Regions from separate parts of the Sphingomonas sp. AP28 genome, predicted to be linked through region 1. Evidence: riboswitches for the same ligand, from Rfam matches in the RefSeq annotation. Region 1 holds a riboswitch; each other region holds the start of a gene.
What was found. Region 1 has a riboswitch for cobalamin ahead of AC1MH0_RS03155 (DUF1636 domain-containing protein). Riboswitches for the same ligand answer to the same signal wherever they lie in the genome.

Region 1 (4,542 bases):
CCGCGAGGGCATCGCCGACCCGGTCCAGCAACGACGACCATCGCTCACCATCCGGCGGCGGGGCGGCGTCCGGATCGTCGTGGAACCGCGTAAAGGCAGCGGGATCGATATCGGCGGGCCGCAACCCGTCCCACGCCCCGAAGTCGAGTTCACTCCATCGTCGATCGACCGTGCCGACGATGCCTCGCGCACGGCCGATGGCCATCGCACAGTCGCGCGTACGCGTCAGGTCGGACGAGATGATCGCGGCAACCTCCAGTCCCCCGGCTCGAGCGACGCACGCCGCAACGCCAGCCTCCGTCACCGGATCGTCCGTTCGCCCCAGCAACAGGCCTTCGCGGACGGGAGCGCCATGCCGCATCAGGTACAGCATGTGCGAGCCGGTCACGCGACCGAGACCCCCGCCTCGGCAAAGGTCGCCATTTCGTCGTGCGCCGCCAGCGCCGCGCGAACGAGCAACGTCGCGGTGGCCGCACCGCTTCCCTCGCCGAGCCGCATGCCTAGCGACAGCAGGGGATCAAGGTCCAATGCCCGCAACAGGCGCGCATGACCGGGCTCGGCCGACACGTGGCCGGCAAGACAATGCGCGAGGATATTTGGGCACGCAGCGGCGATCGGCGCGACCGCGGCACAGCATATGAAGCCATCGAGCATGACGGGTATGCCAGCGAGACGCGCCGCGAGGACCGCGCCTGCGATCGCCGCAAGTTCACGACCGCCAAGCCTGCGTAGCGTCTCGAACGGGGTGGTCAGTGCGTCCCAGTGCAGCGCCAGCCCGGCCTCCACGGTCGCGATCTTGCGGGCCATGCCGTCGTCGTCGACTCCGGTACCGGGCCCGACCCAGTCGCGTGCCGAGCCATCGAAGCTGGCGAGGCACAGCGCGGCGGCCGAGGTCGAGTTGCCGATCCCCATCTCGCCGAGCACGATCAGATCGGGCGCGTCCGCAACGACGGCGGCGCCCGCGTTGATCGCCGCGAGGCATTCCTCTTCCGACATCGCAGGCGCGACGGTGAAATCGGTCGTCGGCCGGTCGAGATCGAGCGGGACGACTCTGAGATCGAGCCCCGCCGCGCGCGACAGCGCATTGATCGCCGCACCGCCATGTTGGAAATTGGCCACCATCTGCGCGGTGACGGAGGCCGGAAACGCACTGACACCGCGATCGACGATGCCGTGATTACCCGCGAAGACCACCACCCGGCCGCGATCGAGCCGCGGGCGTTCATGGCCCTGCCAGCCGGCCATGAAGACGGCAATCTCTTCCAACCGCCCGAGCGAACCCGGCGGCTTGGTCAGTTGCCCCTGCCGCGTCACCGCCGCCGATCGAGCGGCTTCGTCGGGCTCCGGCAACGCGCTCAAGGACGATAGAAATGCCCCGGTCGTCGGAAAAAAGGTCATTCCACCACGAACCCGGCGGGCGGCGTGCGGGTGATGAAATGCCCCTTCACCCCCTGCGGCCATTGCTTGAACGGCACCTGCCCGAACGCACTCTCGCCATAGAGCCGCGCGTAATCGAGGATCGCGCGCGCGGCGTCTTCGGTGGGCTCGAACCGGCCGAGCACATAGCCGACCTTGGCAGGTGCGCGCAGATGGATGGTGCAGAAATCCTGGCACGCGAACAGGCACGGCATTTCCTGCACGGCTACGTCGGCATAGGCGGGATCGCTCGCCTGCACCGCCTTCAGCGCACTGACCAGCCGCGCGCCGCCACGCTGGCCCTGCTCGTCATCGCGCGAGTCCGCGGAATGGCGACACGTATTGCACGCGACCACCGCGACGCCGTCCTCGACCGGCTTCAGCATGTCCGTACCCGGACGATCTTAGAATGACGTGAAATTGGCATAGGAACCCCTTGGGACAGTCGGTCCCGCACCGCGCAAAGGGCGAGAGGCGCACGCCTCCTGCCTTCGCGCGACGCGAAGCGATGTCGTCGCTCGGGGTGTTACCCGTCCGTTCGGCGCACCCTGGCCAAACGAAAGACGACCGCGACGGGCAGGTCTCCTGGCTCGCGGGTCAACGCCGGCCGCGCCGCCTTCTCGGGACCATCCCAATGGCATGAGGCACGATGGCTCGCCGCGTACAGTTGCAGGGGCAGCCGGGTGTTTCCCGTTCCCATTTTCATTTCCATAAGCGTTGCCGCCTCGGGAAAACCTGTCGCAGGTCGAGCGTTACGCGGGCGGATGAAGAGGCGCAAGACAACACCCGATGATTGAAGGCACCCGTCCCAATCACTCCGTCACCTCGGACTAGTTCCGGGGTCCACCCGTCCGCATACCTACCACCGCCGAGCTTGCGGAACCGTGGATGCCGGAACGCGCCCGGCATGACGTTGGGCTCAGAACTCCACGCCCGCCTGAGCCTTCACTCCGGACCGAAACGGATGCTTCACTTGCGTCATCTCCGTCACCAGGTCCGCCACCTCGATCAGCGCATCCGGCGCGTTCCGCCCGGTCACCACGACATGGGTCATCTCAGGCTTGGCCGCCAGCACCGCCAGCACCTCGTCGACCGGCAGATAGTCATACCGCAGCACGATATTCAGCTCGTCCGCGACCACCATCGCATAGGACGGGTCGGCAACCATCCGTTTCACCTCGTCCCACGCCTCGCGCGCCACAGCGATATCGCGCGCGCGATCCTGCGTGTCCCAGGTGAACCCCTCTCCCATCGGCTTGAACTCGCACAGATCCGGAAACGCGTCGAAGATCGCCTTCTCGCCGGTCGCCATCGCGCCTTTCACGAACTGCACGACGCCAACCTTGCGCCCATGCCCGATCATTCGCACCGCCATGCCGAACGCGGCGGTCGACTTGCCCTTGCCCTTGCCGGTGTGAACGATGATCAGCCCCTTCTCGATCGTCTTGCTCGCGACGATCCGGTCCTGGACCTCTTTCCGCTTGGCGCTCTTGGCATTCTGCTCGTCGTCGGTCCGCATGATCATCTCCTCTCCTGCCCCCGATGGCGGATCGCGCCGCGCGGCGCTAGAGCGTGCGGCATGCTCCGCATCACCGACCTCAAGCTGCCGCTCAACCACGCCGACGAAGCGCTCCCTGCCGCGATCCGCGACCGCCTGCGCGTCACTCCGCGCGACCTGATCCGCTACACCGTGGCGCGGCGCGCACACGACGCCCGCGACAAGATGGACATCCAGCTCGTCTATTCGGTCGACGTCACGCTCAAGAACGAGGACACCGTCCTCACGCGCTTCAGGAAGGATCGCCACGTCCAGCGCACGCCCGACACCGGCTATCGCTTCGTCACCAAGTCAGGCCCGAACTACACCGGCCCCCGCCCGGTAGTCGTCGGCGCAGGCCCCTGCGGGCTTTTCGCGGGCCTGATTCTCGCGCAGATGGGGTTCCGCCCGATCATCCTCGACCGCGGCAAGGTCGTTCGCGAGCGTACCAAGGACACCTGGGGCCTCTGGCGCAGGAGCGTCCTCAACCCCGAATCCAACGTCCAGTTCGGCGAGGGCGGTGCCGGGACCTTCTCCGACGGCAAGCTCTGGAGCCAGATCAAGGACCCGCGCCATCTAGGCCGGAAGGTCCTGACCGAGTTCGTCAAGGCCGGCGCGCCCCCGGAAATCCTCACCGAAGCGCACCCGCATATCGGCACCTTCCGCCTCGTCACGATGGTCGAGAGCATGCGCGAGACGATCGAGGCACTCGGTGGCGAATACCGTTTCTCGACCCGCGTCGACGGTCTCGACATCGTCAAGGAAGCCGGTACCCGCCAACTCCGCGGCCTGCATCTCAGCACCGGCGACTATCTCGAGGCCAACCACGTCGTGTTCGCCGTCGGCCACAGCGCGCGCGACACGTTCGAGATGCTCCATGCCAGGGGCGTCCATGTCGAGGCCAAGCCTTTCTCGATCGGCGTCCGCATCGAGCATCCACAGTCGTGGATCGACGAAGCACGCTTCGGGCCATGCGCCGGCCACCCGGATCTCGGCGCGGCGGCCTACAGCCTGTCGCACCACTGCAAAAACGGCCGCACGGTCTACAGCTTCTGCATGTGCCCGGGCGGTACCGTCGTCGCCGCGACCTCCGAAGAGGGCCGCGTCGCCACCAACGGCATGAGCCAATATTCGCGCAACGAACGCAACGCGAACTCGGGGATCGTCATCGGCATCGACCCGGAGCGCGACTATCCCGGCCACCCGCTCGCCGGGATCGAACTCCAGCGCCACTGGGAATCGCGCGCCTATGTCGCCGGCGGTTCGAACTACAAGGCGCCCGCGCAACGCATCGGCGACCTGCTCGCAGGCCGCGCGTCGACTGCGCTCGGGTCGGTGATCCCATCGTACAAGCCGGGCGTCCACATGACCGACCTGTCGGAGTGTTTGCCGGAGTTTGCGATCACTGCGTTGCGGGAGGCTCTGCCTGCGTTCGGGCGTGAGATTCCTGGCTATGACCATCCCGACGCGGTGCTCACCGGCGTCGAGACACGGACGTCATCGCCAGTCAGGATCACGCGAGGCGACGATTTCGTCAGCCTCAACACCGCCGGCCTGTTCCCGGCGGGCGAAGGCGCTGGCTATGCGGG
Region 2 (4,542 bases), 170 kb from region 1:
ACGACACCTATTCGATGGGCGTCTCGCGCACCGCCGACGACAAGTTCGTCTGCATCGGCGTGAGCAGCACGGTCAGCGACGAGCAACGCTGCGCGCCGGCTGCGGCCCCGACCAGTTTCACGATCGTCGCACCGCGCGCGAGAGAGTTCCGCTACAGCGCGGATCACATCGGCAACCGCTGGATCATCCGCACCAACAAGGCCGCAAAAAACTACAAGCTGGTGACCGTCGCCGACGCCGATCTGGCCAAGGGCACGGCCGCATGGCGCGACCTCACGCCCGCCAGCGACACCGTCTTCATCGAGGGCTTCAAGCCGTTCGACGGGTTCGTCGCGATCGACCAGCGCGAGGGCGGCAACCGCATGATCCGCGTCCTCAGCGATGCGGGCAAGTCGACCGCGGTCACCGCGGACGAACCCGCCTATCGCATGTCGCTCGACGTCAACGAGGAGACCGCGACGCCGTGGGTCCGCTACACCTATGGGTCGCTCGTGACGCCGACGACGACCTACGAGGTCAACACGAAGACCGGCGAGCGTCGCGTGCTGAAGGTCGCCCCGGTGCCGGGCTACGACACCGCGAAATACGTCACCGAACGCGTATGGGCACCCGCACGTGACGGCACGCGCATTCCCGTCTCGCTGGTCTACGCCAAGGGCACCAAGCGCGACAGCACCGCACCGCTCTTCCAATACGCCTATGGCAGCTACGGAATTTCAAGCGACCCGGCAGTCGATCCCGGCCGGATCGGCCTGCTCGATCGCGGCGTGGTGTATGCGATCGCACATATCCGCGGCGGGCAGGAGATGGGGCGCGGCTGGTATGACGACGGCCATCTGCTGAACAAGAAGAACAGCTTCACCGACTTCATCGACGTCACCCGCTATCTCGTCGCGCAGAAATACGCGGCGAAGGACCGCGTGGCGGCGATGGGCGGCAGCGCCGGCGGGCTGCTGATGGGCGGCGTCGCGAACATGGCACCGGCGGACTACAAGCTGATCATCGCGCAGGTGCCGTTCGTCGATGTCGTCACGACGATGCTCGACGCGTCGATCCCGCTGACGACGTTCGAATATGACGAGTGGGGCAACCCCGCGCAAAAGGCGTCGTACGACTACATGCTGAGCTATTCCCCGTACGACAACGTCAAGGCGAAGGCCTATCCGGCGCTCTATGTCGGCACCGGGCTGTGGGACAGCCAAGTACAATATTACGAGCCCACCAAGTGGGTCGCCAAGCTCCGCGAACTCAAGACCGACACGAACCCGCTGCTGTTCCGCGTCAACATGGAGGCAGGCCATGGCGGCAAGTCCGGCCGGTTCGAGCGCTATCGCCAGAATTCGGAGTGGCAGGCGTTCATGCTGCAACAGCTCGGCCTCGCGAAATAGCGCGACCGTTGGCACGCGACCCAAAGCAGGGTACCGAACACGCGGGACGCGGCTTCCAGCCGTCTCCCATGATCGCGTCGGTGCCCGGAAGGGCTTGATTGGGAATGCGGTGCGGACGGTTCGCCGTCCCATGCCGCGGCTGTCCCTGCAACTGTAAGCGGCGAGCGAGACGCACGAGCCCTTTTCGCGAGGGCAGCCACTGGGTGAAAACCTGGGAAGGCGTGCATCGAGCAGCGACCCGCGAGCCAGGAGACCTGCCGGCGTCTGGTCGCTCTTGTCCCGGTCCAGGGGGTGGCCGAGGCACGGTGAACGCCGCCTGCGTGACACTGGCTGAGCGACGACCATGTGGCGGGGGCCGCATCGGTGTCGTGCGTCGGCCGCTCATGGCGTCCGGTCGTCGCGTGACCCGGCCGTTCGCGGCAGGCCCCGGTCCTCGTCGGACGCTCGGGGTTTGTGCATGACGACTTTGACACTTGAAAGACCGACGCGGGTTTCGACCCGAAAGCGCATCGGCTGGATGTTCGCAGGCTTGGTCGCGGCCAACATCGCCGCATGGTGCTGGGCGTTCTCGCTGTTCCACGCCCAACCGCTAATGCTGGGCACAGCCTTGCTGGCCTGGGGGCTCGGTCTGCGTCACGCGGTCGACGCCGACCACATCGCCGCGATCGACAACGTGACGCGCAAGCTGATGCAGGACGGACAGCGCCCGGTTGCGGTCGGCTTCTGGTTCGCGATCGGCCATTCGGGGATCGTGCTCATCGCCGCCGTCGCGATCGCACTGACCGCGAACGCGCTGTCGCAGTTCGAGGCGTTCAAGCAAGTCGGCGGGGTGGTCGCCACCGTGATCTCCGCGGTGTTCCTGTTCACGATCGCGGCGATGAACCTCATCATACTCCGGTCGGTCTGGCGCACCTTCGGCCATGTCCGCGGCGGCGGCACCTATGTTGAGGAGGACCTCGACCTCCTCCTCGGCAACCGCGGTTTGCTCGCCCGGCTGTTCCGCCCGATGTTCAGGCTGGTCACGCGGAGCTGGCACATGGCGCCGCTCGGCTTCCTGTTCGGACTCGGTTTCGACACGGCAACGGAGGTCGCGATCCTTGGCCTCTCGGCAAGCCAAGCCGCCGACGGTCTCTCGATCGGTGTCGTCCTCGTCCTCCCCGTACTGTTCGCGACCGGCATGGCGCTGGTCGATACCGCCGACGGCGTCGTCATGCTCGGCGCCTATGAATGGGCGTTCGTGAAGCCGATCCGCAAGCTCTACTACAACATCACGATCACCTTGATCTCCGCCATCGTCGCGATCGCGATCGGCGGGATCGAAACGCTGGCGCTGCTTGGATCGAAGCTCGGCTTCACCGGCGGGATATGGGACGTCGCCACGGCGCTCGGCGAGAACTTCAACGGCCTCGGCTTCGCGATCATCGGCCTGTTCGTACTCTGCTGGGTGCTGAGCTTCGCGATCTACCGCTGGAAACGCTTCGACGAGATCGAAGTCGTGCACGGATAGCGCCGCCATCACCGAGTTGGACGCGCGCTCGATCCTCCCCCGCCAGGGGGAGGTGGCGCGAAGCGACGGAGGGGGAGGGCGGCGATCACGTTTGCTCTTGTCCTCCCCCTCCGTCTGGCAAGCGCCAGCCACCTCCCCCTGGCGGGGGAGGATTCGAAACTAGCGATATGCGAATTGGCACGCCCTCGGAAATCCTCTAACCCACCCCCAAGGCTCGGTTTCACCGAACCTCACAGATCGCGCCGGTGCCCTTCGGGGCTTGAATGGGAATGCGGTGCGGGAGTTCCTCCCAATGCCGCGGCTGTCCCTGCAACTGTAAGCGGTGAGCGAGACGCACACGCCCTTCACGAGAAGGGCAGCCACTGGGTGAAATCCTGGGAAGGCGTACGTCGAGCCTCGACCCGCGAGCCAGGAGACCTGCCAGCGCAACGGTCGCTCTTGCTACGATCCAGGGGATGGTCGCGGCACGGTACTCCGTCTGAGCGACGAACGCGTGCGGCCCTATGGTCGTGCGTGCGTGTGCTCGCAGGAGAATATAATGTCCGATCGTTCGCCCAATTTGGCAAAGGTCCCCGTCACGATCGTCACCGGCTTTCTCGGAGCCGGCAAGACCACGCTCATCAGCCACCTGATCCGCAACGCGAACGGCCGCCGTCTCGCCGTCGTCGTCAACGAGTTCGGCACGCTCGGCATCGATGGCGATATCCTCAAGGGCTGTGCGATCCCCGATTGCCCGGCGGAAAACGTGATCGAGCTGGCGAACGGCTGCATCTGCTGCACCGTGGCAGACGACTTCATCCCGACCGTCGAGACGCTGCTCGCGCTCGATCCGCGCCCCGATCACATCCTGATCGAGACGTCCGGGCTCGCATTGCCCAAGCCGCTGCTGAAGGCGTTCGACTGGCCCGCGATCCGTTCGCGCATCACCGTCGATGGCGTCATCGCGCTCGCCGATGCGGAAGCCGTCGCCGCGGGCCGCTTCGCCCCCGACGTGGCCGCGCTCGACGCCCAGCGCGCCGCCGACCCGAGCGTCGATCACGAGACGCCCTTGTCTGAGGTATTCGAGGACCAGCTCGCCTGCGCCGATCTGGTGCTCCTGACCAAGGTCGATCTCGCCGGCCCCGAGGGCGTCGCCAAGGCACGCGCCGTCATCGCCGCGGAGTCCGCACGGCCGCTCCCGGTGATCGACCTGACCGACGGCATCATCGATCCTCGCGTGATCCTCGGCCTCAACGCCGCCGCCGAGGACGACATCGCCAGCCGCCCCTCGCATCACGACGGCGAAGACGATCACGAGCACGACGATTTCGACAGCGTCGTCGTCGAACTCGCCGAGATCGCCGACCCCGCCGACCTGACCGCGAAGATCGAAGCGCTCGCTCGCAGCGCCGACATCCTCCGCGTGAAGGGATACGCCGCAGTCGCCGGCAAGCCAATGCGCCTGCTCGTCCAGGCGGTCGGCGCCCGCGTCCGCACGCAATACGACCGCCCGTGGCGCGCAGGCGAACCGCGCCGCACGCGACTGGTGGTGATCGCCGAGCACGACCGGATCGACGAGGCCCGCATCAAGGCCGCGCTGGACGGCTGAGGCCCACGATGCACGTCGTCTTCCGCGAGACCCACGGGCTGGAGGAAAGCGCGGTCCCG
Region 3 (4,542 bases), 910 kb from region 1:
CCTCCGCGGTCCCGGCGATCCCCCGAAACCGGCGCGCGACGGCGATCGGGATCGAGGTCGCGGAGGGATCCTTCGAATAATGGCTGATCGCGGCGATCCGTGCGGGCGGCAGGATGCGGACCAGTACCGAATCCACGCACGGATTGGTCGAGACGATCCCCCCACCTACTCCCGCGCCGGGGGGTTTTGCGCAGCCCCCCAGCAGGAGCGCGAGGAGGATCGCCCCGCGCCTCACTTCAGGCGCAACCGCACGCCGCCATAGGCCGCGCGGCCGTAATTGCCGTAGCCTGCGATCGTCTCGTACCGCGAGTCGGTCAGGTTATCGACGCGGCCATAGACCGCGAACCGCTCGCCGATCGGCAGTTCCGCCCGCACGCCAGCCAGCGCATAGCCGTCGAGGCGCGTGGTGTTGGCGGCGTCGTCGAAGCTGTCGCCGACCATCGTCACGGTGCCGCCGACCGACAGCCCGAATGCGAACCGGTAATCGGCATCGACGCTTGCGGTCTGCTTGGGGCGGCGTGCGAGAACATTGCCGAAATTGTCCCCGATCGAGCGGTTCTCGATGTCGATATAGCTGTAGTTGGCGGTCAGCGTCAGCGCGTCGACCGGACGCAGCGCGAGCGTAAACTCGACGCCGTCCGCTTCGGCGCGCGCGACGTTGTCGTAGACGCCGAACGGGCGATTGGCGCAGATCGAACCGGGTGTCGTCAATTCGGCCGGGCTGCAATCGCGGAAGTCGATCTGGTTGCGCGTGCGACGATTGAAATAGGTCACCCCGACGCGGGCGCGGTTGTCGAGGAAGGCTTGCTCGACACCGACGTCGAAATTGCGTGCGGTCTCCGGATCGAGGTCGCGATTCCCGTAGTCGGAGAAGAGCTGGTACAAGGTCGGCGCCTTGAAGCCTTCCCCGTAGCTCGCGCGGACGGTGGTGCCGGTGCGTAGTGCGAGCGCTGCGTTCGCCCCGAACGTCGTGTGGCTGCCGAAATCGTCGTGATCGTCGTTGCGGACGCCGCCGGTGATCGTGAGGATATCGAGCGGCTTGACGATCAGCTGGCCGTACACGCTAGTGATGCCGGTGTCCGCGAACGTGAAGCCGTCGTTGAAGCGGCTGTTCTCGCGCTCCACGCCTGCGACGATTCGGACCTGGTCGAGCGGGCGGAAGTCGCCTTGGTATTCATAACGCTCGCTGCGGCCGCGACCGATGAACGACGGATCGCTGCCGAAGCTCGGGTCGTAATTGTCGCGGTTGATGTCAGCGATCGTGAACGCGACGCGGTTGTTGAACCGACCATCGGCGAAGTTGGCATGCAACCCGGCATAGCCGTACGCCTCGCGAGTCTTCGAATATTCGGCAGTGTCGGCGAGTACATAGTCAGGGGCCGGGAAGCCATCGATCGCGACGCGACTGTCGGCGAAATAGCCGCGCAGGTCGAGGCCGATGCCCGGCGCGAACTCGACGCCGACCCGCCCGGTCGCGCCATATTGGCGGTAGCCGTCGCGCTCGGTGCCGCTGGCCGCCGACGAAATGCCGTCGGTGCGCAGATAGCCGCCGGTCAGCGATCCGGATACCGGACCCGACTTGCCCGACACGCCCGCGCTCGCGAACACGCTGTCGGCATAGCCATATTCGGCGTTGGCGCGCGCCTGCACGCCTTCGGTCGGCGCGGCGGTGATGATGTTGACGACGCCGCCGATCGCCTGGCTACCCCAAGGCACCGAGTTCGGGCCGCGCAATATTTCGATCCGCTCGACCGAGCTCGACAGGAGGTTGCCGAAGTTGAAGCCGCCGCCGGTCGACGACGGATCGTTGACGCGCACGCCGTCGATCACGACGAGCGTCTGGTCCGCCTCGGCGCCACGGATGCGGACGCTGGTCAGCGCGCCGACCGTGCCGTTGCGCGTGACGGTGACGCCCGGCGTGGTCGCGAGCAGGTCGGACACGACGACCGTCTGCCGGCGCTCGATCTCGGCGCGGTCGATCACGGTCACGGCCTGGCCGATCTCGCTCAGCGGTTGTGCGGCGCGGGTTGCGGTGACGACGACTTCGGGAGCGTCGGGGTCGGGAATGTCCTGCGCATAGGCGGGCGATGCGATCGCCGCGGCGCTCAGGAGAAGGAAGAATTTCGTCATCGGCTGCGTCCTAAACGGAACCGCCAGCGACCATTCGCCGGGCGGCCAGACGTCTCTCGCTCGAGGAAACCCGGCATGACCGGAGCACTCGTCCGCGCCGGACACCCGCCCGCGCAGTGGATCGACCGTGAGAGGCAGGTCTCCTGGCTTCCGGGTCGCCGCGCCCACTCCGCCTTCCCAGGTCGAAACCCAGTGGCATCATCGGGGTGGCCGCTATCCGGTCACAGTTGCGGGTACAGCGCCGGTCTTGCGGACATATCCGCGCACCGACTTCCCTTTGATCCCGTCGCCGGGAACCCTTCACGGTGGTGGCATTAGTCGCGCCCCAATCACGGGTCAACGCGGAGCCTGCTGATGGGCCAGCAGGCTCACGGTCCATCGCACCACCCCGGCGAAGGCCGGGGCCCAATTGGGAGACGTCGATAACGGAGCGCGGTGGCTCGTTATTGCCACCTTTCCAATTGGGCCCCGGCCTTCGCCGGGGTGGTGACTCGTACCAAACGGCACGCTCCTCAACCTTGTTCTCCCGCGAAGGCGGGAGCCCAGACTGGGTCCCCGCCTTCGCGGGGAAACATGCTGTCTTTCTTGCCCTGGCTGCGGGCGGATTGACTCTTACCGAAGCCCATAGCGCAACCCGACCCAGATCGTCCGCGGCGTAGCGCGCTCGACGACGTTCGCGCCGCTGATTCCTGCCTCAACGCGCTCGTTGAACAAATTTTCCCCGCGCACCTCGGCCATCAGCGAGCGCATGATCGGGAGCGCGGCATACGCATCCAGCGTGGTCGCCGGATCGAGCACCCGCGTGTTCTGGTCGTCGTCATACTGCCGCCCGATATGCCGCACGGTCAGCGACACCGCCGCCGCATCGCGCCGCCAGTCGACCGTCCCCGACACCTGGTCACGCGGCGTCTGCGCCGGTCGCAAGCCGTCCAGCGCGGCGGTGATCCCCGAACCCTCGACCTTCGAGTTCGTGTGCGACCAAGATGCCTGCACGCCAAACGGCCCCGGTCGATACGACGCATCCAGCTCGAACCCATGCGCGCGGATCGCGTCGAGGTTCTGACGGACGCGGTAGGTGGCGACACCCGGCAACACCTGCGGCGGATTGGTCGTCGTGACGTTGGCGATGGCGTCCTTGAGCCGGTTGTAGAAATACGTCGCGGCAATGCTCACGCCCGGCGCAGGCGTCAGCGTTACCCCGCCCTCGACCCCCGTCAGCCGCTCCGGCGACAGCAGCGCATTCGCCGCGGTCGCATCGTTGCCGACGCGGAATGGTCGATACAGTTCATTGAGCGTCGGCAATCGCCACCCGCGATACCCGGCCGCGCGCAACGTGATCGCCTCGACCGGCTGATACGCCACGCCCGCCCGGCCGGTCGTCTCGCTGCCATCGCGATCCGCATAGCGCAGGTTGGTCAGCGCTGCGCCGCCCGCCAGCGGCCGCTCTGACAGATAGCCGCCATCGATCGACCACCAGTCGACCCGTCCGCCAAGACTGAAAGTGAAGTCGCCCGCGACGAGGCTCCCATCGGCGAACACGCCGGTCGTCGTCGTACTCCCGCCAGCCTCGCGCCGCCGCGTCGGCGCCGCGTTGACGAACGTATACAGCTCCTGAGTCTTCCCGCTGACATCGCGAACATCCGCGCCCAGACGCAGCGTGATGCTCTCGCCCAGCGGCGGAGCGATCTCGATCCGTCCGCCGAGCCCGGTAGCCGGCGTATTATACTGGTTCAGCGATTGGATCGCGGTCGACCGCGCGGCATTGATACTGTTGAAGCTGCTCGCGAACGCCCGCGTCTGCAGATACGCCAGCGCCGAATACCCCCAGCGCCCGCGCCCGACCAGCCGGACGCTCGCATCCGCGCCTTCGCTCTTGTTGTCGGTAAAGTCGCTCCCCCGGTCGCGTCGATCGGTGAACGCGCTCGCATTCATCTGCAATTCGGTCTTCGCGCCGATCCCGACGACGGTCCGCAGCGCCCCCGACGCCTGCTCGTACGGCGCGGCGCGATCGACGATCCCCCGGCTCTCCTCGACGGTCGGCGTGAAGCCATCCCCCCGCGCGTAAGCGCCGGACAGGGTGGCAAACCCCGACCCGCGTACCAGTGCGGCCGACCCCTGCGCATCGACCGAATCCCGGCTGCCATACGCGACACTGCCCTGGAAAGGCCCCGCCCGGTCCGGCGTCGCACTCTCGAGCTCGACCGTCCCCGCCAGCGCCCCTGGCCCCTGATACCCGCTACCGCCGCCGCGCGTCACGCGGATGCGCCCGAGCCGTCCCGTCGCATAGGCCGGAAACGCGACCCAGCCGCCGAACGGATCCGCCTGCGGCACGCCGTCGAAGATCAGCAGCGCGCGACTGGAGGCATTCCCGCCGATCCCGCGGAGCGAAATCCCCTGGCTGGTCGGGTTGGC

Region 2: another riboswitch for cobalamin. It lies ahead of AC1MH0_RS02260 (HoxN/HupN/NixA family nickel/cobalt transporter); the one in region 1 lies ahead of AC1MH0_RS03155 (DUF1636 domain-containing protein).
Region 3: another riboswitch for cobalamin. It lies ahead of AC1MH0_RS07335 (TonB-dependent receptor plug domain-containing protein); the one in region 1 lies ahead of AC1MH0_RS03155 (DUF1636 domain-containing protein).

The regions. Positions count from the first base shown of each region.
Region 1 covers NZ_CM155283.1:712,722-717,263, forward strand. Annotated here, with positions in the region: gene AC1MH0_RS03145 (histidine phosphatase family protein) at 1-373, opposite strand, end outside; gene cobT (nicotinate-nucleotide--dimethylbenzimidazole phosphoribosyltransferase) at 385-1,398, opposite strand; gene AC1MH0_RS03155 (DUF1636 domain-containing protein) at 1,395-1,802, opposite strand; cobalamin riboswitch at 1,975-2,170, opposite strand; gene cobO (cob(I)yrinic acid a,c-diamide adenosyltransferase) at 2,336-2,941, opposite strand; gene AC1MH0_RS03165 (NAD(P)/FAD-dependent oxidoreductase) at 2,996-4,542, shown strand, end outside.
Region 2 covers NZ_CM155283.1:542,192-546,733, forward strand. Annotated here, with positions in the region: gene AC1MH0_RS02255 (S9 family peptidase) at 1-1,388, shown strand, start outside; cobalamin riboswitch at 1,450-1,664, shown strand; gene AC1MH0_RS02260 (HoxN/HupN/NixA family nickel/cobalt transporter) at 1,846-2,895, shown strand; cobalamin riboswitch at 3,122-3,334, shown strand; gene cobW (cobalamin biosynthesis protein CobW) at 3,434-4,483, shown strand; gene cobN (cobaltochelatase subunit CobN) at 4,492-4,542, shown strand, end outside.
Region 3 covers NZ_CM155283.1:1,618,718-1,623,259, forward strand. Annotated here, with positions in the region: gene AC1MH0_RS07330 (ABC transporter substrate-binding protein) at 1-136, opposite strand, end outside; gene AC1MH0_RS07335 (TonB-dependent receptor plug domain-containing protein) at 232-2,130, opposite strand; cobalamin riboswitch at 2,247-2,446, opposite strand; gene AC1MH0_RS07340 (TonB-dependent receptor) at 2,743-4,542, opposite strand, start outside.